Hydrogenophilus thermoluteolus: one gene and its partners. The protein of the gene in region 2 binds, or shares a complex with, the protein of the main gene of each other region. Links are inferred from orthologs where the notes say so. Each region holds a gene or a part of one and is shown on either strand. Other genes may lie near its edges.

Region 1 (3,428 bases), 500 kb from region 2 along the record:
GGCGATGGCTTGGCGACGGGTAGAGGCATGAACGATGAGTTTACCGATCATCGAGTCGTAGTGGGGGGGCACGGTGTAGCCGGAATAGACGTGGGAGTCGACCCGTACTCCCGGACCGCCAGGGGCGTGCCACTGTTCGACGCGTCCCGGTGAAGGGGTGAAGCGGTAAGGGTCTTCGGCGTTGATGCGGCATTCGATCGCATGACCGCGAAGGGAAACCGCTTGTTGGGGGAACCACAGCGGTTCGCCTGCCGCGATGCGGATTTGCGCCTGCACGAGGTCGATTCCGGTGATGAGTTCGGTCACTGGGTGTTCGACCTGGATGCGGGTGTTCATTTCGATGAAGTAGAAGCGCCCGTTTTCGTAGAGAAACTCGAAGGTACCTGCACCGCGGTAGCCGATACGACGACAGGCTTCGGCGCACGCTTCGCCGATTTCGGCAATCGCCGCGCGGTCGATGCCGGGCGCCGGGGCCTCTTCGATGATTTTTTGGTGGCGGCGCTGCATCGAGCAGTCCCGTTCGCCGAGCCAGACGGCGTTGCCGTGGGCGTCGGCGAGTACCTGGATTTCGATGTGCCGCGGTTGTTGTAAGAATTTTTCGAGGTAGACCGCGGCGTTGCCAAACGCGGCGCGCGCTTCGTTGCGTGTGGTTTCGACTGCGGAAAGGAGCGCGGCTTCGGTGTGCACGACCCGCATGCCGCGACCACCCCCGCCGCCAGCGGCTTTGATGATCACGGGAAAACCGATCTCGCGCGCGATGCGCACGATTTCGTCGGGGTCGTCCGGTAGCGCGCCGTCGGAGCCGGGGACGCAAGGTACGCCGGCATCGAGCATGGCGCGTTTCGCAGCGACCTTGTCCCCCATCATCGCGATCGTCTCTGGGCGCGGACCGATGAAGGTGAATCCGCACGCTTCGACGCGTTGCGCAAATTCGGCGTTTTCGGAGAGGAAGCCGTAGCCGGGGTGGATCGCTTCGGCGTCGGTCACTTCGGCGGCAGCGATGATCGCGGGGATGTTGAGGTAGCTTTTCCCCGCTGGGGCAGGGCCGATGCACACCGCTTCGTCGGCAAGACGAACGGGTTTGCTATCACGGTCGGCTTCGGAATAGACCATCACCGTGGCGATGTCGAGTTCGCGGCACGCGCGTAGGATCCGGAGCGCGATTTCACCCCGGTTGGCGATCAGGATTTTGTTGAACGGGGGACGTTCGGGCGCTGCGTCCAGCGTGGGTTGGATCGTGTGACTCATGGCCGGATCATCCGATCACGAAGAGGGGTTGGCCATATTCGACCGGCTGGCCGTTTTCGACGAGGATTGCTTTGACGACACCTGCGACGTCGGCTTCGATTTCGTTCATCAGTTTCATCGCTTCGATGATACAGAGCCGGTCGCCCACTGTGACATGGCTGCCCACTTCGACGAAGGGGGGCGCGGTGGGTGAAGGGGCGCGGTAGAAGGTGCCCACCATCGGCGATTTCACGACGTGGCCCGGGGGCAATCCCGGGTCGGCTGGGGCAGCGGTTTCGTTGGTGGGGGTGCTCACTGCGGGTGTGGCTTGTGGGGCGGTGGGTACCGGTGTGGCGTGGACGGTTGCGCCCGCGGGGTATGGGGCAGTGACCGACGGGAGGGTGACCGGCGGTTGCTTGGCGATACGAACTTTCTCTTCGCCTTCGGTGATCTCGATTTCGGCAATCCCGGACGCTTCGACGAGTTCGATCAATTTCTTGAGTTTGCGTAGGTCCATCGATCGGATTCCTTAAGAGGTTGCACGGTTAGGGTTCGTTTCACGCTCGAGCCAGTCCATCGCCGCTTCGAGCGCCGCCTCATAGCCAAAAGCGCCCAATCCTGCAATGACGCCCACGGCTTTGTCGGAAAGGTAGGAATGGCGCCGAAATGGCTCGCGCGCGTGAATGTTGGAGAGGTGGATTTCGATGAAGGGAATTTGCACCGCGGCGAGCGCATCGCGAATCGCGACGCTGGTATGGGTGTAGGCGCCTGGGTTGATGAGGATGAAATCGACGCCCTCTTCCATTGCCGCCTGGATTCGGTCGACAAGCGCCCCTTCGTGGTTGCTCTGATAGCTCTCGATGATCGCCCTTGCGCCAGCGCGGGCCGTCAACGCAGTGTGGATGTCGGAGAGCGTGGTGCGACCGTAGATTTCCGGTTCGCGCACGCCCAAGAGGTTGAGGTTCGGGCCGTGGAGTACCAAAATGCGCCACGGTTGGGCAGGGGAAGCAGCCATCGGGTCGTTCCTTTGCAGCGTTTCGCGGTGCAAAGCTGCAAGTTTGCCGCATTTCGCCGCTTTTGGCTAGAGGGCGACACCGATGCGATTCATCGATGGAGCGCTTCGGTGATGAGCGTTTCGAGCCGCTCGCGGGTGATCAGACCGACATGGTGCGCGACGGGTTGTCCGTTTGCGTCGAGAACCAAGGTAAAGGGCATGCCGCGGTTGGGGTTGCCGAGTTTCGTGGTCTGCCCCAGGGCAAAGCCGCCTGCGACCAGGGTGGGGTAGGGCAGGTCGAATTCGCGCGCAAACGCAAGGAGGTTGTCGCGTTCGTCGAGCCCCAAGCCTACGAAATGGACACGCCCAGCGTAGTGGCGGGCAGCCGCGGCGAAATCGGGGAGCTCTTTTTTGCACGGTGGGCACCAAGTGGCCCAAAAGTTGATGACCAACGGTTTGCCACGCCACTCGTTCAGGGTTCGTGGGCTACCCGTGTCGATATCCGGCATTTGAGCGGTGATGAGTTGCTGAAGGGCACGGGCGTCATAGCCCGAGAAGGTGGATTCGGTTGGGGTTTGAGTGGAAACCGTTTGACTGAAAAAGAGCCACAAGACGCCCGCGGTAAGGAGCCCGGCAATGACCCAATGGACGAGGGTTCGACGCGACGACGCACGAGCAGGCGTCGGGTTCGGCGCTTGGGGGGTGGAGTTTGGGGAGTTGAGTGGGTCGTTCATCACGCCTCCTGCAAGAGTTGTTCGAGCATCGCAAGGGTAAGGCCGCGCTCCGTTTTTTTCCGCCGCCGTTCGTCGACCGCGGGCCAGACGCGCAGCCGGACAGGATAGGGTGTGTCCTCGAGAATCAATTCGGTTTCTGGGCGGCGCGCGGCACTGGCTTTCGGCGTATGGACCCGGAAATGGCGATGTTCGTTGAGGAGAAAAATTTCGACCTCTTTACCGGATTCGGCAAAGAGGTCGATTTCGATTTCGCTTAGTGGACCAGCGGTGCCCTGGGCAACGGCGCCAACCAAATAGGCAGGCCACGGAAGCCACGCAAGCGTGTGCGCAGCTTCGCGACGCATCGCGGTGAGTCGTTCTGGAAGGTTTTCGATCTCGCCATATTCGGCGACGAATTCTGCCAGTGCCGCTTCGACCGCTTCGTTGCTGGGCAGCATCGTGCGCGGTGGCAACCCGAGTTGCTTCGCAGCCTT
Region 2 (10,249 bases):
TGTCCTCATGCAGCGGATGACCGAAGCGGGCGATTTCGCACATATCGAACCGGTCTATTTTTCCACGTCGGCTGCTGGGAAGCCGGCGCCGACCTTTGGCGGTGTGACACCCGAACTGCCGCTGCAAGACGCCTACGACATCGACGCGTTGAAACCCATGGATATCATCGTCACCTGTCAAGGGGGCGATTACACGAAAGCGGTCTACCGCAAACTTCGTGATGCCGGGTGGCAAGGGCACTGGATCGACGCCGCGAGCGCGTTGCGCATGCAACCCCATACCGTGATCGTGCTCGATCCGGTGAACCGACCCGTGATCGACGCGGCATTGGCGAACGGTGGGCGCGATTGGATCGGCGGCAACTGTACCGTTTCCCTGATGCTCATGGCAATTGGTGGTTTGTTTCAAGCCGGCTTGGTCGAATGGGTGAGTGCGATGACCTACCAGGCCGCGTCCGGCGCCGGAGCGCAAAACATGCGCGAACTCTTGCAGCAGATGGGGCGGCTCTACCAGGCGGTGGAACAGGAACTCGCCGATCCTGCGAGCGCGATTCTGGAGATCGACCGGAAAGTCACCGAAACAATGCGGTCGCCCGATTTTCCCACCCAGCATTTCCGCGGTGCGCCGCTTGCGGGAAGTCTCATTCCCTGGATCGACGTCCCGGTCGAGCACGGACAGTCGAAAGAGGAGTGGAAAGGGGGTGCGGAGTGCAACAAAATCCTGGGGTTGCCCCCTTTCCGTTCGCCCGGCTCGATCCCGATCGACGGCATCTGTGTGCGGATTGGGGCGATGCGGTGTCATTCGCAAGGGCTCACCATCAAGTTAAAGCGCGATGTACCGTTAACGGAGCTCGAAGCGCTGATCGCCAATGCCAACGAATGGGTGAAAGTGGTGCCCAACGAACGGGAAATCACGGAGCGTGAGCTGACGCCCGCGGCGGTTTCCGGAACACTCACCGTTCCCGTTGGGCGGCTGCACAAATTGGCGATGGGGCCCGAGTACCTGGGGGCGTTCACCGTGGGAGACCAATTGCTCTGGGGTGCAGCAGAACCGTTACGGCGCATGTTGCGCATTTTGTTGGAACAGCGTTCCTGACAGGACGGGCGGAGAACGGCTCGGAAACGTAGGAAAAGGGGGGACAACCGTGGCCGCACCACAACATCGCATGAAAAAATGGTTGCTTGCCGTGACAGGCGGTTTGGCGTTGTCGCCAGCCTTTGCTGCAAGTTTGGGCGAGTTGACGGTTGCTTCCCGCCTGGGCGAGCCCTTGACTGCGTATGTGACGGTGCAAGCCGACGCTGCCGAACTGCGTTCGATGGTGGTGCGGCTTGCGGACGAAGCGGCGTATCGCGACGCCGGAATCACACCGTCTCCGCTCCTACCGAAACTCTCTGCCCGACTGATTCCGCGCGGCGCGGGGTGGGCGGTCGAGCTCAAGACGCGCGAGCCAGTTCGTGATCCGTTCGTCAATGTCCTGCTCGATTTGCGTTGGAACGGAGGGCGGATCCTTCGTGAATACGCGATTTTGATCGACCCGCCCGAATACGCGCTGCCCACGCAACCCGTTTTGCCCAAAGCAGTTGCCGCAACCCGCGCGGTTGCCGAGCCGAACACCCAGGGGCATTCGAAGGCACGTACACCAGCGGATCCTTTCGTTCCGAACACACCCGGAACGCGGTGGGTGCGTCCGGGTGATACGTTGATGAAAATCGCTCGCGAAACGCAGCCGCGTGGTGTGCCACTCGAGGTTGTCCTCTATGCGCTGTGGCAGAAAAACCCGGAAGCATTCATCGGCAATGACATCAACCGACTCCAAGCAGGTGCGCGCCTTCTTCTCCCCACACCGGACGAACTGACCCAGGTACCGGTCGCCGAAGCGCGAAGCGCGGTCGGAGCGCAGCTCAAAGGTGCTTTGGCTATCCATCAACAGCGCGTTGCCGAAAAGCCTGCGGTCGTTGCCGAAAAACCCGCTGCCGCTGCGAAAGGTTCGGTCGTCGCCCGTGCGTCGGTCATTGAAACCGAGTCAAGCGCCCAAGCGCACGACCAGGTCGAGGTCAAACCCACTCAGCTGGTTCCGCCTACCGAAAAGGGAGAGAGCGAAACCCTGAACGCGGCACCCTCAGACTCTGTTCCTCTCGAAGACTGGCTGGCGCTGAAAGGGGATCTGGAAGAAGCGCGGGAGCGCATTGCTGTGCTCGAGCGGCAGATCACGCAGATTACCCAGTTGCTGGAAGTGCAAAATGGGCTTTTGGCCCAATTGCAGCAGCAGGCGATCGCGCAACAAGGAACGAAAGCGACCGCAACGCCACCCGCGCATTCCGAAGCGCAAGGTGTGGAACCGGCTGCGATTTCGCCGCGGCAAAGCGAGCCGGAAAAAATGGCCGCAGCTCAACCCGAAGCGAAAGGGGAAGCGTCGGCGCCGCCTCAGAAAACGGAAACGGAAAAGCCAGCAGTATCTGACGCAGCGAAAACACCTCCGAAAGCGCCGGCAGATGCTCCTCTGCCACGCTCGACCGAACCCAGTTTTCTCGAGTTCCTTCTCGAGCAACCGGCGCTGCTGGCAGGGGCGGGTGGCGCCGTACTGCTGTTGGTCGCGCTCCTCATCATGCGGCAACGCAAACAACGGGAAGGTGACGACCATTCTCCAGCCGCTGAGGCGATTGGCCCTGCGACGCAGTCGGAAACGCAGACTGCGCAGGGCACCCAAGCCACTCAGCTCAAGACCCTCAGCACCGAACCCACGCCGTCGCGGCTTTCGGCGGCTTCCGGGCAAGAGGTTGACACCTCCGCCAGTATTTTGGGGGCCGATTTCACGCAGGTCGCGTTCAACGCGCTGCAAGCGGACGAGGGGATCGACCCGGTGACGGAAGCTGAGGTGTTGCTTGCCTACGACCGCGACCAGCAGGCCGAAGAGATTCTGCTCGATGCGCTCAAAGAGACCCCGGATCGGCCGCAGATCCCGTTGAAATTGCTCGAGGTCTATGGCAAACGGGGTGACCGGCAACAGTTCGACCACTATTTCGATATGGTAGCAGCACTGACCGGGCGCAGTGGCAAAGAGTGGGATCGCGCAGTATCCCTGCATGAACGGTTCTTTGGCCCGATGCCGGGTGCGCAGAGCGCGCCACTTGCTGCCGCAACGGATGCCGCGGATCAAACCGACGAAGAGACGCTGCGCTTCGACGACGTGGAAACGCCTACTGAGCCGCAAGCCGCATTGGAAGGGGCGTCCGATGTGGGGGTTGAAGGAGCCCCAGAATCGTCACCAGAGCCGTCGACAGAAGCGCCGCTCGATTTTGCGCTCGACTTCGATACGGCGCAGAGCAAGGAAGCGGTACGTAGGGGCGAAACCCCGGAGCAAAGCCACGAGAAGAACGATACCGACGTAGAAACCCAAGTCGATGCCGTTGAGACAGCGCGTCAACCCGAAGCGGCATCGGAGCCGGAACTCGAGCTCGATATCGATCTTGATCTCGACGATCTCGATTTCGATCTCGAGCTCGAATCGGAACGGAAACCACAAACCGAATCCGAGCCCACACCGGAACGCCCGGAGGGCGACGCGTTTGGCGAAATGGCCGAATCGCTCGAACCGCAGACCGAAACGCCATCATCCGATGTGCCGCCCAACCAGCCCGAATCTGCTGAGCCTCCCAAGTCGCTCGAAGCGGAAGAGGAGATCACGCTTCCTGATCTCGACCTCGACGCCGAGCTCGAAACCGAACAGCCCATGCAACCGGAAGGCGAACCGACGTCGGAAGCGAAAAGTTCTGCCGAATCCACAACGGACGAATCCATGGTGACGGCGCCTGAGGACGCCACCGTGCCTGACGAACCGCAGTCGCCTGTTGAAGAAGAACAGGCAGAGCAACCCACCTCAGAAGCCAAAGAACCCGCAACGGAGCCCTCTGTAGACCTTTCGGTACTTCCCGAGGTCGACCTCGAAACGGTGATGCAAGAAGAGGGGGAAGCGCCAGAAGCCGAAATCGACGACAGCCGTCTTCAGCTTGCGCTAGCGTATCTCGATATGGAGGATTTCGAAGGGGCTCGCGAGTTGCTCGAAGAGGTTGTGCGTGATGGCAGCCCCGAAGCGAAAGCCAAAGCCGAGTCCCTGTTGGCACAGCTTTCGGGTTGATGGGGCGCGCTGGGTCGGTGCGGATCCCTTATGCTTTTCGGGTCTGGCTCTGGATTGCCGGCGCGGTGGCGCTTCAGGCCGTTACCTCGCTGTCGCTCCTTTCGCTCGCAACACTGGTCGTCGTGGGGGCGGCGATTGCAATCGACCGGGCCCGTTTCGTGCGGCTACTGCGCCGGATCCGCTGGTTGTTGCTGAGCATCGTGATCCTCTTTGGTTGGATGACGCCGGGAACGGCGATCGTGCCGTTCTGGGTTGGGTTGATGCCAACCTTTGAGGGGCTGGAATTGGCGGTGCTGCATGGCCTGCGCCTATTGGCGTTGGTCGCATGGTTGATTTTCTGGTTCGCGTGGTTACCCATCCCCGAACAGCCGACAGCGCTGTATCGCGCGTTTTTTCCCTTGGTCTGGTTCGGCGTTCCGCTGGAACGCTTCGCGGTGCGTCTGGCGCTCATCCTCGACGGACTCGATGCGCTGGCGAAAGCGCCGGTCCGGCTTCGGGACTGGCGCCACCTGCCGCGCTGGCTCGAAGGGGAGGACGACGCAGCTGAGTCGTGTCGTCAGAAGGCGGGTTTGCGATGACCGAGCCGCAACGGTGGTTGCTGTTGGTCGCATACGCGGGGGATCGGTTCCACGGGTGGCAAAGCCAACCGTCGGGACAAACGGTTCAGGACCATCTGGAACGTGCGATTGCTGCGATCGCCCAGCACCCGGTTCGTGTCCATTGCGCGGGGCGAACCGACGCCGGTGTCCATGCGCTCGCGCAGGTGGTCCATTTCGATACCGTCGTGCACCGCCCGGCAAGCGCGTGGCAGCGGGGAGTGAACGCACACCTCCCGCCGGGAATCGCGGTGTGGCACGCCCAGCCGGTATCGCGACGGTTTCACGCGCGTTTTGGCGCGCGGGCGCGGCGTTACCGCTACCTGCTTCTGGTGGGTGCGGCGCCACCGGCACAATGGTGCGGAAAAGTAGGATGGTTTCACCGCCCGCTCGACGGCGAAGCGATGCAACGGGCGGCGCAATACTGGGTGGGTACCCACGATTTCAGCGCCTTTCGTGCGGCGCAATGTCAGGCGAAATCGCCGGTTCGGACCGTCACCGCAGCAACGGTCACGGCAATTCCCGGCGGGTTCGCGTTCGACTTCGAAGCCGACGGCTTTTTGCATCATATGGTGCGCAATTTCGTCGGCACCCTGGTCGCGATCGGCAAAGGGTATGCGCCACCGGAATGGGCAGCGGAGCTGCTTACCCACCGTGATCGCACGCGCGCAGCGCCCACTTTCATGCCCGACGGGCTCTACTTCTGCGGCGCCGATTATGGCGCGGTGCCGGAACTTCCTGGCGGCGGGCGAATCATCAAAGTCCCGCACTTGGCGATCGACGGGGAGATAGCTACGTGACCACAGAAGGTAACCGGCGGATCCGAGTCAAGATTTGTGGCCTGACGCGCGCGATCGACGTGTGCGCGGCGGTCGAGGCTGGTGCCGATGCGCTTGGGTTCGTCTTCTATCCCGCTAGTCCCCGTGCCGTGACGGTGGCGCAGGCACGCGCGCTTGCGCGTGACGTGCCGCCGTTCGTGAGTATCGTCGCGCTCTTTGTCGATCCATCGGTCGCCGAGGTCGCTGCGGTCTTGGACGCGCTCCCCATGGCGCTCCTACAGTTTCATGGGCAGGAAACGCCCGAATTTTGTCGCCAGTTCCACCGGCCGTACCTCAAAGCCTTTCCGGCTCGATCGCAAGCGATGCTCGCCCAAGCGCTCGTCCGCTACCCCGATGCGTGCGGCTGGCTCGTCGATACCCCGACGGTACAACACGGCGGTAGCGGTGAGCCGTTCGACTGGACGGTATTGCCGCCCCCTGAAGCGCGGACACGACCCCTTGTGCTTGCCGGTGGTTTGACCGCGGATAACGTTGCCGAAGCGATCGCACGCGTGCGCCCATGGGCCGTTGACGTCAGCAGCGGCGTCGAAAGCGAGAAAGGGATCAAAGATCGCGGTAAAATCGAACAGTTTCTCGCAGCGGTGCGCAAGGCTGAAAACGGCCTTGCCGCTTCTCATTGATGGAGACCAGACGAGCATGAACGCCCCCCAACACAAGGCAACAGTGCAACCCTACGCCTATCCCGACGCAAACGGCCATTTTGGTCCTTACGGAGGCGTGTTCGTCGCCGAAACGCTGATTCCTGCGCTCGAAGCGCTCACCGAAGCGTATGAAGCGGCGAAGGACGATCCGGCGTTTCGTGCTGAATTCGAAGCCGATCTCAAACACTACGTCGGGCGTCCGAGCCCGATCTACCATGCGAAACGTTGGTCGGAGGCGTTGGGTGGGGCGCAGATCTACCTCAAACGCGAAGACCTCAACCATACCGGGGCGCACAAGATCAACAACTGCATCGGGCAGGCGCTTTTGGCGCGCCGGATGGGCAAACCGCGCGTGATTGCCGAAACGGGCGCCGGGCAACATGGGGTCGCGACCGCAACAGTCGCAGCCCGATTCGGGCTCAAATGCGTCGTCTATATGGGGGCAGAGGATGTCCAGCGGCAGGCAGCGAACGTCTATCGCATGAAGCTCTTGGGTGCCGAGGTCGTGCCGGTCCATTCAGGGTCGAAAACCCTCAAAGATGCGCTTAACGAAGCGCTGCGTGACTGGGTCACCAATGTTGCGGACACCTTCTACATCATCGGAACCGTGGCCGGTCCCCACCCCTATCCGATGATGGTTCGCAATTTCCAAGCGGTGATCGGACGCGAATGCCTCGAACAGATGCCGGCGCTCGTCGGGCGACAGCCCGACTACGTGATCGCGTGTGTTGGCGGGGGATCGAACGCGATCGGCATCTTCTATCCCTACCTTCCGTACGAATCGGTGCGGCTCATTGGGGTCGAAGCCGCCGGCGAGGGGATCGCCACCGGGCGACATGCCGCGAGCCTCACCGCTGGCTGTCCAGGGGTGCTCCACGGCAACCGAACCTATCTCTTGCAAAACGAAGATGGGCAGATCATCGAAACCCATTCGATCTCGGCTGGCCTCGACTACCCGGGGGTTGGGCCGGAGCACGCGTGGCTGAAAGAGATCGGCCGTGCGGAATACGTTGCGGTGACCGACGACGAGGCGCTGGCTGCGTTTCACGACCTGTGTCGCTACGAAGGCATCATCCCTGCGCTCGAATCGTCGCATGCGCTCGCGTACGCAGCCAAGATTGCGCCGACATTGGCCAAAGATCGGATCCTTTTGGTGAACCTCTCAGGGCGTGGCGACAAAGACATGCATACCGTTGCCCAGCGTTCGGGGATCACGCTATGAATGCTGCTTCCAACCGCATCGACACCCGGTTCGCACGCCTTGCTTCCGAGCAGCGCAAAGCGCTGATTCCGTTCGTGACCGCGGGTTTTCCCACTCCGGAAGTAACCGTCCCGCTCATGCACGCGATGGTGGCGGCTGGGGCCGACCTGATCGAATTGGGCGTGCCTTTTTCCGACCCGATGGCAGACGGCCCGACGATTCAGCGCGCCAGTGAACAGGCGCTCGCAAACGGGCAGACGTTGGCGAAAACGCTCGCGATGGTCGAAGCGTTTCGCGCGCAAGACCGTGAGACTCCCGTCGTCCTGATGGGGTACCTCAATCCGATCGAAGCGATGGGGTGGACACGTTTCGTCTCCGAAGCCGCACGCGTGGGGGTCGACGGGGTGCTCACCGTCGACCTGCCTCCCCAAGAGGCGCACGAACCGGCTCGGTTGCTCCAAGCAGCTGGGATCGCACCGATCTTTCTGTTGGCACCCACCTCGCCAGAGACGCGCGCACGGGTGGTTGGCGAACTCGGTCGCGGCTACGTCTACTATGTGTCGCTCACCGGCGTGACAGGCGCAGGGCACCTCGACGTTGCCGCGGTGACTGAGCGCCTAGAAGCGTTGCGGCAGTGGGTCACGTTGCCCATTGCCGTGGGGTTTGGGGTCAAAGACGCTCAGTCGGCGCAAGCGATTGCCAAAGTAGCCGATGCTGTGGTCGTCGGTAGCCGTTTGATCGAAGCGATCGACGCCGATCCGGCCAACGCCATTGCCGCAGTCTCCGAATTGCTCACCACGCTGCGTGCAGCAGTCGATACGGTAGCGGCAACGGCGGAACCGCGCGGTAGCGAGAAAGGAAACGAATGACGATGAACTGGTTGGACAAGATCATTCCGCCGGGTATTCGGCGGGTCACGAGTGGGGTGCGCAAAAGCGTACCCGAAGGGTTGTGGACCAAATGCCAGGGGTGCGAAGCGGTACTCTATTCCGCCGACCTCGAAGCCAATCTGCGCGTCTGTCCCCAGTGTGGCCACCACCACCGTTTGGGCGCGCGCGCGCGACTCGACGCGCTACTCGACCCGGAAGGGCGTGAACCGATCGGTGACGAAATCCGGCCAGTCGATCCGCTGCGCTTCAAGGACAGCAAGCGCTATACTGAGCGCCTCAAAGAGGCGCAGCGCGCCACCGGTGAGCACGACGCATTGGTGGTGGTTGCGGGCACCGTGGCGCAAATCCCCGTCGTCGCCGCGGCGTTCGAATTCGAGTTCATGGGCGGATCGATGGGCTCGGTGGTGGGCGAGCGCTTCGTTCGTGGGGTGCGTGCCGCAGTCGAGCGCCGCGCCGCATTCATTTCGATTGCGGCAAGCGGGGGCGCTCGCATGCAGGAGGGGCTTCTCTCCCTGATGCAGATGGCAAAGACCAACGCGGCACTGGCGCAACTGGCAGACGCTCGCTTGCCTTATCTCTCGATCCTCACCGATCCGACGATGGGCGGTGTTTCTGCCAGTTTCGCGTTCATGGGCGATCTGGTCGTCGCCGAACCGGGGGCGTTGATCGGTTTTGCCGGGCCACGGGTGATCCAGCAGACCGTGCGTCAAACCTTACCCGAGGGATTCCAACGCGCCGAATTCTTGCTGGAGAAAGGTGCGATCGATGCCGTGGTCGATCGGCGCGAACTCAAATCGTGGGTTGCACGGGCACTGGGGGTGTTGATGGCCCAACCCCAACCCAACTCCAGTGAGGAGACAGCAACGCCTGAGGCAGAAGCGCTGTCCGATCCCGCGCACGGACAGGCGTGATGGCCCGTTTTTTTCACCCATGACTCCTCTTTCCACAACGCCCCTTTCGCCACCGTCTGAGCACGCGTTGCCTCAGAGCGTCGACGCGTGGTTGGCGCGGATCGAGGCGCGCGGCAGTGAAGCGCGCATCGTGCTGGGATTGGAGCGCGTTCGGGCGGTTTGGCAGCGGTTGTGGGGCGATCGCCCGTTTCCTCATCCGGTGATCACCGTTGCCGGTACCAACGGCAAGGGCTCGACCTGCGCCTACCTGGAGGCAATTTATCGCGCCGCTGGCTACCGCGTCGGTTGCTATACCTCTCCGCATCTCGTGCGTTTCCACGAACGGATTCGGGTCGGCGGAGTACCGATCGAGGACGCAGCGCTCATCGCGGCGTTTACCGCGGTGGAAACGGCGCGTGACACCGTCGCCCTGACCTATTTCGAATTCGTGACCCTTGCAGCGTTGTGGCATTTTGCCCAGACATCACTCGATCTCGTCATTTTGGAAGTGGGGATGGGCGGACGGCTCGACGCCGTAAACCTGATCGATCCCGACGTTGCGATCGTCACGACCGTCGATCTCGACCACCAGGCGTGGCTGGGGCCGGACCGTGAAGCGATCGGGCGCGAGAAAGCGGGGATCTTCCGCACCGGACGTCCCGCGATCGTCGCCGATCCCAACCCCCCGCAAAGTCTTCTCAATACGGCACATGCCCTGGCTGCGCCTCTTTTTCGCATCGGGGCCGAGTTCGGGTTCGAACCGCAGGAATCCCAATGGCGGTGGTGGTCGACCGCAGCAGGGCAGCGTGCGGGTCTGCCCGCGCCCGCATTGCGTGGCGAGGGGCAGTGGCACAACGCGTCGGCTGCGTTGATGGCGGTTTCGCTGTTACGTGATCGGTTGCCGGTGCCCCAACAAGCGGTACGAGAGGGGCTGCTCACAGCGACGCTGCCGGGTCGTTTTCAACTGTTGCCGGGACGCCCCCTCTTGATCCTCGACGTTGCGCACAATCCGCAGGCCACTGCGGCGCTCGCGAAGAACCTCCGCGCGCTCCGCTT
Region 3 (11,364 bases), 500 kb from region 2 along the record:
GCGACGTGCTCTGCGTGAAGTTCCGCGCTGTGCAGTAGCCGCAATGCGTAACGAAGCCCCGCTTCCGGATCGGGGCATTGGACGATCGCACGGGAACGACGGCCCGTGGCAACCAAGTCTTCAAAGTGGAAGACGTGGGGACCGACTACCGGTGGGCAGCCGGCAGCAATCGCTTCCAGGGGGTTTTGTCCGCCGAAGGGTTTCCAACTGCCGCCGATGAGTGCGGCGCGTGCCATCGTATAGTAAGCGGTCATTTCGCCCAGGCTATCTCCCAACCAGACGTCCAGCCCTGGGTGGGGGAGCGCTTCGCTTCGTCTGGCCCACTGATAGCGGCGTTGGGTTAGGAGCGCCCCAACCGCGTCACACCGTTCGGAATGACGGGGAACGATCACCAAGAGCGGGGCGCGCCATTGCGGGGGAAAGGTTTCGAGGAGCCGTTCCCACGCGTCGAGCAGCAGTTTCTCTTCGCCGTCGCGGGTGCTTGCCCAGACCAACGCCGCCCGGTTGCCCAAGTGGCGTTGCCAGCTTTTGCCCAGCGCGACCAGTTCGGGGTTGGGCGTCTGGTCGAATTTGAGGTTGCCGGTGACCACCACGTGCTTTGCCCCCAGTTCGCGGAAACGTTCTGCGTCATCCGCGGTTTGCGCAGCAATCAGGGTGAGCGCTTCCCACGCAAGCGGTAGCCAACGCTGCCAGCGGCGGTAGCGGCGGAACGACCGTTTGGAGAGGCGGGCGTTGATGAGCGCAATCGGTATCGCCGTTTCCTGCGCGACGCGCAACCAGTTGGGCCACAGTTCCGTTTCCATCAAGAGGAGGGCGCGCGGGCGGGTGGCGGCAACGAACGCGGCGACCCATGCTGTGTGGTCATAGGGTGCCCAGGCTTGGCGCACCAGTGGGTCGCCGCTCCACGCGCTTGCGCCGGTTTCGCGGCCGGTAGGGGTCATGTGGGTGAGGAGTACCGGCAGCGAGGGGTACTGGCGGCGAAGCGCCGCGATGAGCGGTTGCGCCGCACGCGTTTCGCCAACGGAAACCGCGTGCACCCAAACGGGACGCGCCAGGGTCTCGGGCCACGTGACGACGCCGAATCGTTCCGCTATCCCTTCGGCGTAACCAGGGTGGCGCGACTCGGCAAGCCGTTTGAGCCGCTTTTCCAGCAACGGGCGCGCCCAGTGCCACAGGCGATCGTAGATATGGTAGGTTCGCACAGTTGTCAGTATAGCGCGAAGGGAGGGTTCGTGCGATGGCCACCTGGGTGGTGGGCGATGTCCAAGGGTGTTGTGCCGCGTTGGAGCGATTGTTGGCGTTGTGTCAATTCGACCCGCAGCGCGATCGTTTGTGGTTGGTCGGTGATTTGGTGAATCGCGGGCCGCAGTCGCTCGAGGTGCTGCGGTTGCTCACCTCGTTGCCCGAAAAGGCGGTGACCGCGGTGTTGGGCAACCACGATCTCTATGCGTTGATGCGCGCGGCGGGGCTCAAAAAAAGCGCGAAAGACGACACGCTCGATTCCCTTTTTTCCGCGTCGGGCCGCGACCGCTTGCTCGATTGGTTGCGGGCGCGGCCGCTGTTGGTCTGGGACGAGGCGTTGGGGTGGGCGATGGCGCACGCCGGCGTTCCACCGGTGTGGGATTGGGAAACCGCAGTAGCGGCCAACGCCGAAGTGATTGCGAAATTGCAGCACGACTTGGGCTGGTTGCGCCAACTCAAAGGGGGAGAATCGGTCTGGCACCCCGCATTGGAGGGGATGGCACGGATTCGCTACATCGTGAATGGTTTCACACGCATGCGTTTCGTCGATGCAATGAGCGGGGCCCTGGAGCTCAAAGCGAAAGGGCCGCCGACGAACGCGCCCAAGGGAACCGTTCCCTGGTTTCGCTATGCCAAACGGGTGGCGTTGCCGTATCGGGTGGTTTTCGGTCACTGGTCGCTGTTGGGGTTTTATGCCGACGCGGCGGTGATGGCGGTCGATACGAGTTGCGTCTATGGTGGACGGTTGACCGCGGTGCGACTGGAAGATCAGGCGGTGGTTTCGGTGGCGTGTACCGATTGTGGCGGCACGAAGGGGTGAGCGCTGGCACGCTCGGTGCACGGGCTACGCGGCTTCTTCCTGCGCGTGCGCCAAAGCCGCGCGGATCGCCTGTTCGGCGTTGCGGGTGAGCGTTTTGCGGTCGTTTCCGGTAAGGGGGGAAAGGAGTTGCACGCGGGCGGTGAGCGGTCGGGCCGCAAGGAGGTTTTCGAGGGTATCCCAGAAGGTCATTGCGCCGACGAACGCGGCCGCGGTGGTTGGGGTACCGTCTGCGCGGTGGTAACTGAGCGCGACCGGTTGCACGGGTGCGTTGGCGTGCACGGCGCTACTCAGTAACGCGCTGTGAAACGACCGCAGGGTGGTGCCGTCGGTTGTCGTTCCTTCGGGAAACAAGGCGACGGTTTCGCCGTTTTGGAGCGCCGCGGTGAGGGTTTTGCCGATGGTCGCAGCGTGGTGCTTGGAGCCGCGCGCAAGGAAAATCGTGCCGTGCTGAGCGGCGAGCCAACCCAACACGGGCCAGCGCCGTACCTCACTTTTGGCGACGAACCGCATGGGAGCCACGGCCATGAGGACTGGGATGTCGAGCCAGGAGATGTGGTTTGCGACGACGAGCGCACCTGGGTGGATGGCGCCGGTGACGACGAGCTCGACGTCGAGTGCGGCCAGAATCCGCCGTGCCCAGAAGGATCGGAGGCGCGCTCGTTGGCTTGGGCGAAGCCACGGGAAGAGGGCGATCGTGGCGAGTAGCCCGAAGAGGAGCCAGCCAAAGAGCCGCAGTTTGCACCACCACGCGGTGCGGTAGCGTTGGGCGGTAGTAGCGTTTTCGAAGGTCAAAGGCGGCAGCGCTTTACCCAGGCAAGGTTCGAAGCGATCAAGCGTAGCAGATGTGGGGGCAGACGCCAAGCGGTACCTGCTTGGGGTGGGCGTCGGGCGGTGCGGTGCAACCATCGTGTGCGCCACCGGTCACGCGTGACTCAACGATTCGCTACGAAGCGCATTTCGGGAGAAGTGTCGGCGGTAGCGCGGGGCGAGCCGTTCTCCGTCGAGTAGCACGGGAAAGTCGACGCAGTGGAAATCGGGGTCGATCGTCGGGTCGCCTGCAATCCAAGCACCTGCGGCCAAGTAGGCCAAGATGAGCGAGGGACAAGGCGCGGGTTCGACGCCGTCGAGCGGCATCGGTTCGATGCGGCGCCACGGGGTGACATGAAATTCGATCGGCGCTTCGTACTTTTGCCGCAGGGTCCGGTATTGCGCGAGCACGGCGTCGAGGCCGCCATGGTAGGGGAACGACGCCAGACCGAAAAGGTACCGGACACGAAAGCGCGCAAGGTACGTGGCAAGACCGCGAAAAAGCAGTCCGATCACCGCGCCAGTGCGGTGTTCGGGGGCGATACAGGCGCGCGACAGTTCGACGAAATCGAGCCGTTTGATGCGGGTGAGATCGTATTCGGCTTCGGCGCACCGTTCGCCGACGACCCGTGCGCTGCGGGACGGCAGCAGACGGTAGCAACCGACCACCGAATCGTCACTCTTGTCGAGCACGAGCAGATGGTGGCAGAAGGGGTCGAAAAGGTCGTGATCAAGGCCCGGCTTGCGGGTTTTGAGGCGAGCGCCCCACTCGCCTGCAAAGACACGGTAGCGCAGCCGCTGTGCGGCGAGCAGTTGCGCGTCGTCGTGGGCGAGGATGAGGCGATAGCGCGGGGTTTCGGCAAAACAGAGGGTGGGGTCGGTCGCGGTCATGGCTTGCTCCCTGTGTGACGGGGTTTCCCAGCTGCCCGCAGCCACTCAGGGGTGCGGGCAGGGGGTTGTGGCGTTGGCGTTCAGGCAGCGCCGAAGATCGGAGCGCCATCTTCCCGTTCGATCACGAGCGTGGCGCTGCGGGGCCGGCCACCGGTGATTTCCGGGAATTGGCTGTGTGGCCAGTCGGAAAAGAGCGTGGGTTGTTGGTTGAGCACTGTGTTAAGCATTTCAGCCGGAAAACCGGGGGCGCGCGGATGCCCTTCCGCTTCACCTGGGTGTTGGATGTTGATGAACATCGTGCGACCGTCTGGGCTGAAGGTGATGCCGGTGATTTCGCAACCCGACGGCCCGACGAGAAAGCGGCGGATTTCGCCGGTATTCGGGTCGGCAACCAACATCTGGTTGTTGCCTTGCCCCGCGAATTCGCCACGATTGCTGTAATTGCCGTCGGTCTGGATCCAGAGCCGCCCCATGCGGTCGAACGCGAGCCCATCGGGGGAGTTGAACATGTTTTCGCGAGTGACGTTGATCGAGCCGGCGCGGGGATCCGTTTCCGGGTAGACTGCCGGGTTGCCGGCTATGACGAAGAAATCCCACGCGAACTCGGTTGCAGCGGCGTCGTTTCCTGCCTCTTGCCAGCGGACGATCTGCCCCCAGAAGTTGGGCGCGCGCGGGTTCGCGGCGTCGACGGCATCGGCTTGACGTTTGCTGTTGTTGGTGAGGGTGACGAAGACTTCGCCGCTCGTTGGGTGGATCGCGATCCATTCGGGCCGATCCATTTTGGTCGCGCCTGCAACGTCTGCCGCGGCACGGGTGAAAATGAGGACCTCGGCGTCCGTGGGGAACCGGGGGTCTGATGCGATTTTCGGATTGGCGCGGGAAAGGAGATGCCAACGCCCGAGCAGGCGGCCGTTGCCCGTGTCGTTGCTCGTGAATTCCGCAACGAAGAGGTCACCGTCGTCCAAAAGATCACGGTTCGCCTCCGGATTGGTCGGGTCGAACGGTTTTCGGCTGACGAATTTGTAGAGGTATTCGAACCGTTCGTCGTCGCCCATATAGACGACCACCCGTCCATCTTTTGCGAGCGTCACCGCGGCGTTTTCGTGTTTGAAACGCCCAAGCGCGGTGCGTTTTTTCGGTGTGCTTTCCGGATCGAACGGGTCGATTTCGACCACCCAACCGAAACGGTTGGGTTCGTTCGGGGTGCGCGCCACGTCGAAACGGGGGATCGCTTCATGCCAGCGGTAACCGAAACCATTTGCGATGCCGTAGCGTTTGTGCATCGGATCGTTGGGGTTGCCATTACCGAAGTAGCCGTTGAAGTTTTCTTCGCAGGTGAGGTAGGTACCCCACGGGGTGACGCCGTGTGCACAGTTGTTGAGCGTTCCCAGGACGAGTCGGCCGCTGGGGTCGTCTTGCGTTTGCAGGAGCGGGTGACCTGCAGCGGGGCCGGTGAGCGCGCACGGGGTGGCGCCAGTGATGCGGCGGTGGTAGCGACTTTCCGGCACTTTGTCCCAGCCGTTTGGCCCGCGTCGCAGATGGATGATCGAGACACCGTGCGCCGCGATCGCTTTGTTCGCTTTTTCCTCACTCAGCGTCGCTTGGGGTAGGAAATCGGCGGGATAGAGGTATTCCAGATTGGTGTATTCGTGGTTGAGCGCAAGGAGTCCTTCGTCGCTTTTTCCGGGAAATGGAAAGAGGTGCATCCCGTCGTGGTTGTCACCGATCTGCTGCGCTTGCTCGGCGGCGGTGTTGCTGCCATCCGGTTTGAAATGGGCGTTGGGATGGGTCAGCGGGTCGCCCCAGGGGAGGATCGCGCGGATCTTGAAACCAGGCATCACGGTGACACGATCTTCGGAGTGTGTCGGGATGCTGGGGCCAAAAGGGGCAAGCAGCGTGCTGGTATTCGACACGCGTTGCGGTGCACCGGGCAGTGCTGCGGCGGTACCACGGGCGGTGGCGGCGTTCGTCCAGGGCGCAAAGAGGGCCAAAAGCGCACTACCAACCGCTCCTTTGAGGAGTGCTCGCCGCTTTTCCATCACGCACGCGGCAATTTCGTGGAACGTTGGATTGGTGCTGTCGTTGCTCAGCGGTTCGTCGTATGCTTTCATCGTTGCGCTCCTGTCGTGCAGACACGGGTAGCTTAGCGAATCGGTGTGACAACTTGATGACAGGATCTGATTGACCGGGGGGTGCCTTACCGCTAGAATGGCCCGGATTTTGGGCTTTGCTAAGGGGGAACCGTGTCTTTTCCGATTGCGGTGTGTGGGTCGATGGCCTACGATACGATCATGGTCTTTCCCGATCGTTTCCGCAACCACATCTTGCCGGAACAGATCCATATCTTGAACGTGGCGTTCCACGTTCCCGAATTGCGGCGAGAATTCGGTGGGTGCGCCGGAAACATCGCGTATGGGTTGCGGTTGCTGGGGATGGATCCGATCATTGTCGCGACGATGGGGCAGGATGCCGGGCCCTATTTGGAACGGTTGCGCCAGTTGGGGATCCGCGACGAGGGGATCCGTCTCTTCGCGGAAGAGATGACGGCGCAGGCTTATATCATCACCGACCTCGACGACAACCAGATCACGGCGTTTCATCCGGGTGCGATGCTGCGTTCGCACGCCGCATCGATCGAGCCGGGGTGGGGCGCTGTATGGGGGATCGTCGCGCCCGACGGGCGCGAAGGGATGTTGGTCCACTGCGAAACCTTTCACGAACTGGCGGTGCCGTTCGTTTTCGATCCGGGGCAGGGGTTGCCGCTCTTGACCGGCGCGGAGTTGGTGCGCTGCCTGGAATTGGCGCAGGTCGCGGTGGTCAACGACTACGAAGCGAAGCTGTTGGAGGAGCGCACGGGGTTGCGGCTGCCGCAGTTGGCGGAGAGGGTCGAGGCGCTGATCGTGACCCGAGGCGGAGAAGGCGCGGATCTTTTCTGTGATGGGCGGTGCGAACGGATCGAGGCTGTGCCGCCGCGAGCGGTGGTCGATCCGACGGGGTGCGGCGACGCGTTTCGCGCCGGACTCTTGTGTGCGAAAGCGCTCGGGGCCGATTGGGGCGATGCGGTACGGCTCGGGTCGGTGATGGGTTCGGAAAAGATCGCGGTGAGCGGCGCGCAGAACTATGCCCTTACCTTTTCTGAAGCGGTGGCGCGGTTGCGCACCCACTACAGGGTCGGGGCAGCATGGGCTAAAATGCCGTAGTCGGTACGTCGTGACAATGGTGGATCGGAAACGCGCAGCAGCAGGAGGTTTCGATGAACAAACGGTTTTTGACGGTGATCGTCGGGGTGGCTGGTAGCGCGCTGCTGGTGACCGGGTGTGCGCCCAGTTTGGGGAGCAGCGCCTACGCCCGTACTGAGGCGCGGCGGGTGATGGAGGTCAAATACGGGGTGATCGAAGCGATCCGTCCGGTGCAGCTCGAAGGGACGGAATCGGGCGCTGGAACGCTCACGGGTGCGCTTTTGGGGGGGCTTGCGGGGAACACCTTGGGTGGCGGACGTGGCCGAATTGCCACCACCGCGGTGGGGGCGGTTGCGGGTGCCGTGGCCGGTCAAGCCGTGGAGGGTGCCGTGACCGCTCGCCCAGGGGTAGAGATCACGGTGCGCCTCGACAATGGCCGCGTCTTGGCGGTGACCCAAGAGGATGAAGGTGAAGGGTTCCGCGTTGGCGAACGGGTTCGGCTTTTGACCGACCGTTACGGCAACGCGCGCGTTGCCCGTTGATGGCGCGGGTTACGGGCGGTTACGGGTAAAACGGGACGACTTCGAAACCGACGATCCCGCTTTCGACGATTTGTAGCGAAAGCGTGACCGCGATGCGGCGGTGGGGGGCAAACGGCGTCGTCTGCGGTGCCCCCCAATCGGCAGGCAGAAGGTTTTTGCGCACGAGTGCTCGGCCGAGTCCGTCGGTCAGGGTGAGGGCCAGGTGGGGCCACGGCATCGGGTAGTCGGCGCGGTTCGTCATGGTCAATTCGAGGGTATAACGCGCAGGGTCGGCTTCTTTGATGAGGCGGGCGTCATCGATCTGTATCCGTTCGGAGTCCGCTGGCGGTGTGAGCGTGCAGCCCAGCGCTTGGCAGATCGTTTCCCCGATGGGGTAGAGTTCGGGGAAGATGCGGATCAGTGTGGGGTGCGCAACCCATGCTGCTTGCCCAAGCGCGGTAAGGAAAAGGAGGAGCGCCAAAAGCAACGCGATCGCGTGCGCAAGCGGGTTGCGGGCTGCTGGCGGGGTGGGGGGGTCGCGATCCAGTGCGGCAGGGTTGCGATAGGCGGCCGTTACCGCGCTCGGGCTGAGCGATTCCGCGTCTGCGTGTTCGAACGGGGAGGGGCTGGGTTCGACGCGGTTTTCGGTTTCGTTTGGGGCTGCGGGCGGGGGTGCCGGTTCGTCCGAAGGCTTCAGGGCACGTTCTTCCGGGGGGAGTTCGGAAACGGTAGCACGGAGCGCGTTGAACGGTTCGAAACATTCGCCGCACAGTGCCCATCCCTGGGCTTTTGCCAGAACCCGGTCACTGGTGGCGAAGGTGGCACCGCAATGGGGACAACGGACGATGCGTTTGCCGCTGAACGGTTCATCACGCAGGCACCGATCGTCGGCTGTGGTCATGATCGGGTTCCCTCTAGCCGTACCCAGCCCTCCCGTTCGGCAGCGATTTCGAGCCGAATCCATGGGGCGTACGCAGCGATGACGGCATCGGCCTGTTCGGCAAGAATCCCTGCAAGCGCGATTTTGCCTTGCGATGCGACGCGTGTTGCCAAGGTCGGTGCCAGGACGATGAGCGGTCTGGTGAGGATGTTCGCAACCACCAAGTCGAACGTTTGGTTAAGGGGCGCATCGGCGGGCAGCACAGTGAGATCGACGCTGTTTGCTTCGGCGTTGGCGCAGGTGGCAGTGCGTGCGTCGGCGTCGATGTCGACCGCAGTGACTGCACTGGCGCCCAGCTTGGCTGCGGCGATCGCCAGAATACCCGATCCACACCCGTAGTCGAGTACCGAAGCGCCAGCGGTGACTTCGCGTACAAGCCATTCCAGGCAGAGGTGGGTGGTGGGGTGGCTACCGGTGCCAAAAGCCAATCCCGGGTCAAGACGGATTACGGGTGCCGTAGTGGCGGGGGGTTCGTGCCAGCTGGGTACGATCCAGAGCGCGCCGTCGGCAACCGCGATCGGCGGGAATTGGTTTTGGGTTTGCCGCACCCAATCGGTTTCGGCGATCGGCACGAGTTCGGGTTCGTCGGGGAGTGTGACCTGCGCGGCGCGGGCCATTTCGGCCAGACGTTGCGACCACGGGGCGTCGCTGTCGAAGAGGAGCGCGACGACGGATCGCCGCCACAAGGTGGCCGGGGCTTCGCCGGGTTCGCCGAATTGGGGGGTTTCGTCCGGGGTTCCGGCGTCGGCGTCTTCCAGGGTTGCCGAAAGGGCGCCGTGGTCGAGTGCGACTTCAGCGAGCCGTTCCGCGTCCTCGGCCGGTAGGACGATCCGGACTTCGAGCCAGCGTGCGGCGCTATTTTTTGCCGCGGGCATCGAGCCACTGCTCCAGGTAGTGGATCGAGACGCCCCCTTCGCCGAACGCAGCGTCGTTCATGAGTTGCAGGTGCAGCGGGGCGTTGGTCTGAATCCCCGTGACGACGAGCTCTTGCAACGCGCCGCGCATCTTGGCGATGGCTTGGCGACGGGTAGAGGCATGAACGATGAGTTTACCGATCATCGAGTCGTAGTGGGGGGGCACGGTGTAGCCGGAATAGACGTGGGAGTCGACCCGTACTCCCGGACCGCCAGGGGCGTGCCACTGTTCGACGCGTCCCGGTGAAGGGGTGAAGCGGTAAGGGTCTTCGGCGTTGATGCGGCATTCGATCGCATGACCGCGAAGGGAAACCGCTTGTTGGGGGAACCACAGCGGTTCGCCTGCCGCGATGCGGATTTGCGCCTGCACGAGGTCGATTCCGGTGATGAGTTCGGTCACTGGGTGTTCGACCTGGATGCGGGTGTTCATTTCGATGAAGTAGAAGCGCCCGTTTTCGTAGAGAAACTCGAAGGTACCTGCACCGCGGTAGCCGATACGACGACAGGCTTCGGCGCACGCTTCGCCGATTTCGGCAATCGCCGCGCGGTCGATGCCGGGCGCCGGGGCCTCTTCGATGATTTTTTGGTGGCGGCGCTGCATCGAGCAGTCCCGTTCGCCGAGCCAGACGGCGTTGCCGTGGGCGTCGGCGAGTACCTGGATTTCGATGTGCCGCGGTTGTTGTAAGAATTTTTCGAGGTAGACCGCGGCGTTGCCAAACGCGGCGCGCGCTTCGTTGCGTGTGGTTTCGACTGCGGAAAGGAGCGCGGCTTCGGTGTGCACGACCCGCATGCCGCGACCACCCCCGCCGCCAGCGGCTTTGATGATCACGGGAAAACCGATCTCGCGCGCGATGCGCACGATTTCGTCGGGGTCGTCCGGTAGCGCGCCGTCGGAGCCGGGGACGCAAGGTACGCCGGCATCGAGCATGGCGCGTTTCGCAGCGACCTTGTCCCCCATCATCGCGATCGTCTCTGGGCGCGGACCGATGAAGGTGAATCCGCACGCTTCGACGCGTTGCGCAAATTCGGCGTTTTCGGAGAGGAAGCCGTAGCCGGGGTGGATCGCTTCGGCGTCGGTCACTTCGGCGGCAGCGATGATCGCGGGGATGTTGAGGTAGCTTTTCCCCGCTGGGGCAGGGCCGATGCACACCGCTTCGTCGGCAAGACGAACGGGTTTGCTATCACGGTCGGCTTCGGAATAGACCATCACCGTGGCGATGTCGAGTTCGCGGCACGCGCGTAGGATCCGGAGCGCGATTTCACCCCGGTTGGCGATCAGGATTTTGTTGAACGGGGGACGTTCGGGCGCTGCGTCCAGCGTGGGTTGGATCGTGTGACTCATGGCCGGATCATCCGATCACGAAGAGGGGTTGGCCATATTCGACCGGCTGGCCGTTTTCGACGAGGATTGCTTTGACGACACCTGCGACGTCGGCTTCGATTTCGTTCATCAGTTTCATCGCTTCGATGATACAGAGCCGGTCGCCCACTGTGACATGGCTGCCCACTTCGACGAAGGGGGGCGCGGTGGGTGAAGGGGCGCGGTAGAAGGTGCCCACCATCGGCGATTTCACGACGTGGCCCGGGGGCAATCCCGGGTCGGCTGGGGCAGCGGTTTCGTTGGTGGGGGTGCTCACTGCGGGTGTGGCTTGTGGGGCGGTGGGTACCGGTGTGGCGTGGACGGTTGCGCCCGCGGGGTATGGGGCAGTGACCGACGGGAGGGTGACCGGCGGTTGCTTGGCGATACGAACTTTCTCTTCGCCTTCGGTGATCTCGATTTCGGCAATCCCGGACGCTTCGACGAGTTCGATCAATTTCTTGAGTTTGCGTAGGTCCATCGATCGGATTCCTTAAGAGGTTGCACGGTTAGGGTTCGTTTCACGCTCGAGCCAGTCCATCGCCGCTTCGAGCGCCGCCTCATAGCCAAAAGCGCCCAATCCTGCAATGACGCCCACGGCTTTGTCGGAAAGGTAGGAATGGCGCCGAAATGGCTCGCGCGCGTGAATGTTGGAGAGGTGGATTTCGATGAAGGGAATTTGCACCGCGGCGA

The links.
Region 1: the proteins of accD (region 2) and accB are in contact, whole or in part, in a solved structure (PDB 8UXZ), measured with the Escherichia coli proteins. The link is inferred for Hydrogenophilus thermoluteolus from one-to-one orthologs.
Region 3: the proteins of accD (region 2) and accC are in contact, whole or in part, in a solved structure (PDB 8UXZ), measured with the Escherichia coli proteins. The link is inferred for Hydrogenophilus thermoluteolus from one-to-one orthologs.

What each region holds. Positions count from the first base shown.
Region 1 is NZ_AP018558.1:788,092-791,519, forward strand. The notes cover bases 1-2,980. They hold accB (acetyl-CoA carboxylase biotin carboxyl carrier protein), read right to left. Parts: upstream 1,745-2,980; coding sequence 1,256-1,744; downstream 1-1,255. Other genes in these bases: accC (acetyl-CoA carboxylase biotin carboxylase subunit), read right to left, coding at 1-1,248; aroQ (type II 3-dehydroquinate dehydratase), read right to left, coding at 1,757-2,242; HPTL_RS03860 (TlpA disulfide reductase family protein), read right to left, coding at 2,332-2,955; HPTL_RS03865 (hypothetical protein), read right to left, coding at 2,955-2,980. Outside these bases: more of HPTL_RS03865, read right to left, coding at 2,981-3,428. UniProt on the Escherichia coli protein: This protein is a component of the acetyl coenzyme A carboxylase complex; first, biotin carboxylase catalyzes the carboxylation of the carrier protein and then the transcarboxylase transfers the carboxyl group to form malonyl-CoA.
Region 2 is NZ_AP018558.1:1,287,844-1,298,092, reverse strand. What follows is about bases 7,449-10,249. They hold accD (acetyl-CoA carboxylase, carboxyltransferase subunit beta), read left to right. Parts: upstream 7,449-8,284; coding sequence 8,285-9,214; downstream 9,215-10,249. Other genes in these bases: folC (bifunctional tetrahydrofolate synthase/dihydrofolate synthase), read left to right, coding at 9,234-10,249; trpA (tryptophan synthase subunit alpha), read left to right, coding at 7,449-8,282. In the rest of the region: asd (aspartate-semialdehyde dehydrogenase), read left to right, coding at 1-1,096; HPTL_RS06290 (FimV/HubP family polar landmark protein), read left to right, coding at 1,146-4,136; HPTL_RS06285 (hypothetical protein), read left to right, coding at 4,136-4,714; tRNA pseudouridine(38-40) synthase TruA, read left to right, coding at 4,711-5,532; HPTL_RS06275 (phosphoribosylanthranilate isomerase), read left to right, coding at 5,529-6,191; trpB (tryptophan synthase subunit beta), read left to right, coding at 6,208-7,434; more of trpA, read left to right, coding at 7,431-7,448.
Region 3 is NZ_AP018558.1:778,684-790,047, forward strand. The notes cover bases 8,457-11,364. They hold accC (acetyl-CoA carboxylase biotin carboxylase subunit), read right to left. Parts: upstream 10,657-11,364; coding sequence 9,256-10,656; downstream 8,457-9,255. Other genes in these bases: prmA (50S ribosomal protein L11 methyltransferase), read right to left, coding at 8,457-9,275; accB (acetyl-CoA carboxylase biotin carboxyl carrier protein), read right to left, coding at 10,664-11,152; aroQ (type II 3-dehydroquinate dehydratase), read right to left, coding at 11,165-11,364. Outside these bases: HPTL_RS03800 (3-deoxy-D-manno-octulosonic acid transferase), read right to left, coding at 1-1,202; HPTL_RS03805 (symmetrical bis(5'-nucleosyl)-tetraphosphatase), read left to right, coding at 1,238-2,062; HPTL_RS03810 (lysophospholipid acyltransferase family protein), read right to left, coding at 2,087-2,968; HPTL_RS03815 (GNAT family N-acetyltransferase), read right to left, coding at 2,984-3,760; HPTL_RS03820 (PhoX family protein), read right to left, coding at 3,841-5,871; HPTL_RS03825 (carbohydrate kinase family protein), read left to right, coding at 6,034-6,960; HPTL_RS03830 (outer membrane lipoprotein), read left to right, coding at 7,014-7,481; HPTL_RS03835 (zinc-ribbon and DUF3426 domain-containing protein), read right to left, coding at 7,501-8,361; more of prmA, read right to left, coding at 8,358-8,456. UniProt on the Escherichia coli protein: This protein is a component of the acetyl coenzyme A carboxylase complex; first, biotin carboxylase catalyzes the carboxylation of the carrier protein and then the transcarboxylase transfers the carboxyl group to form malonyl-CoA.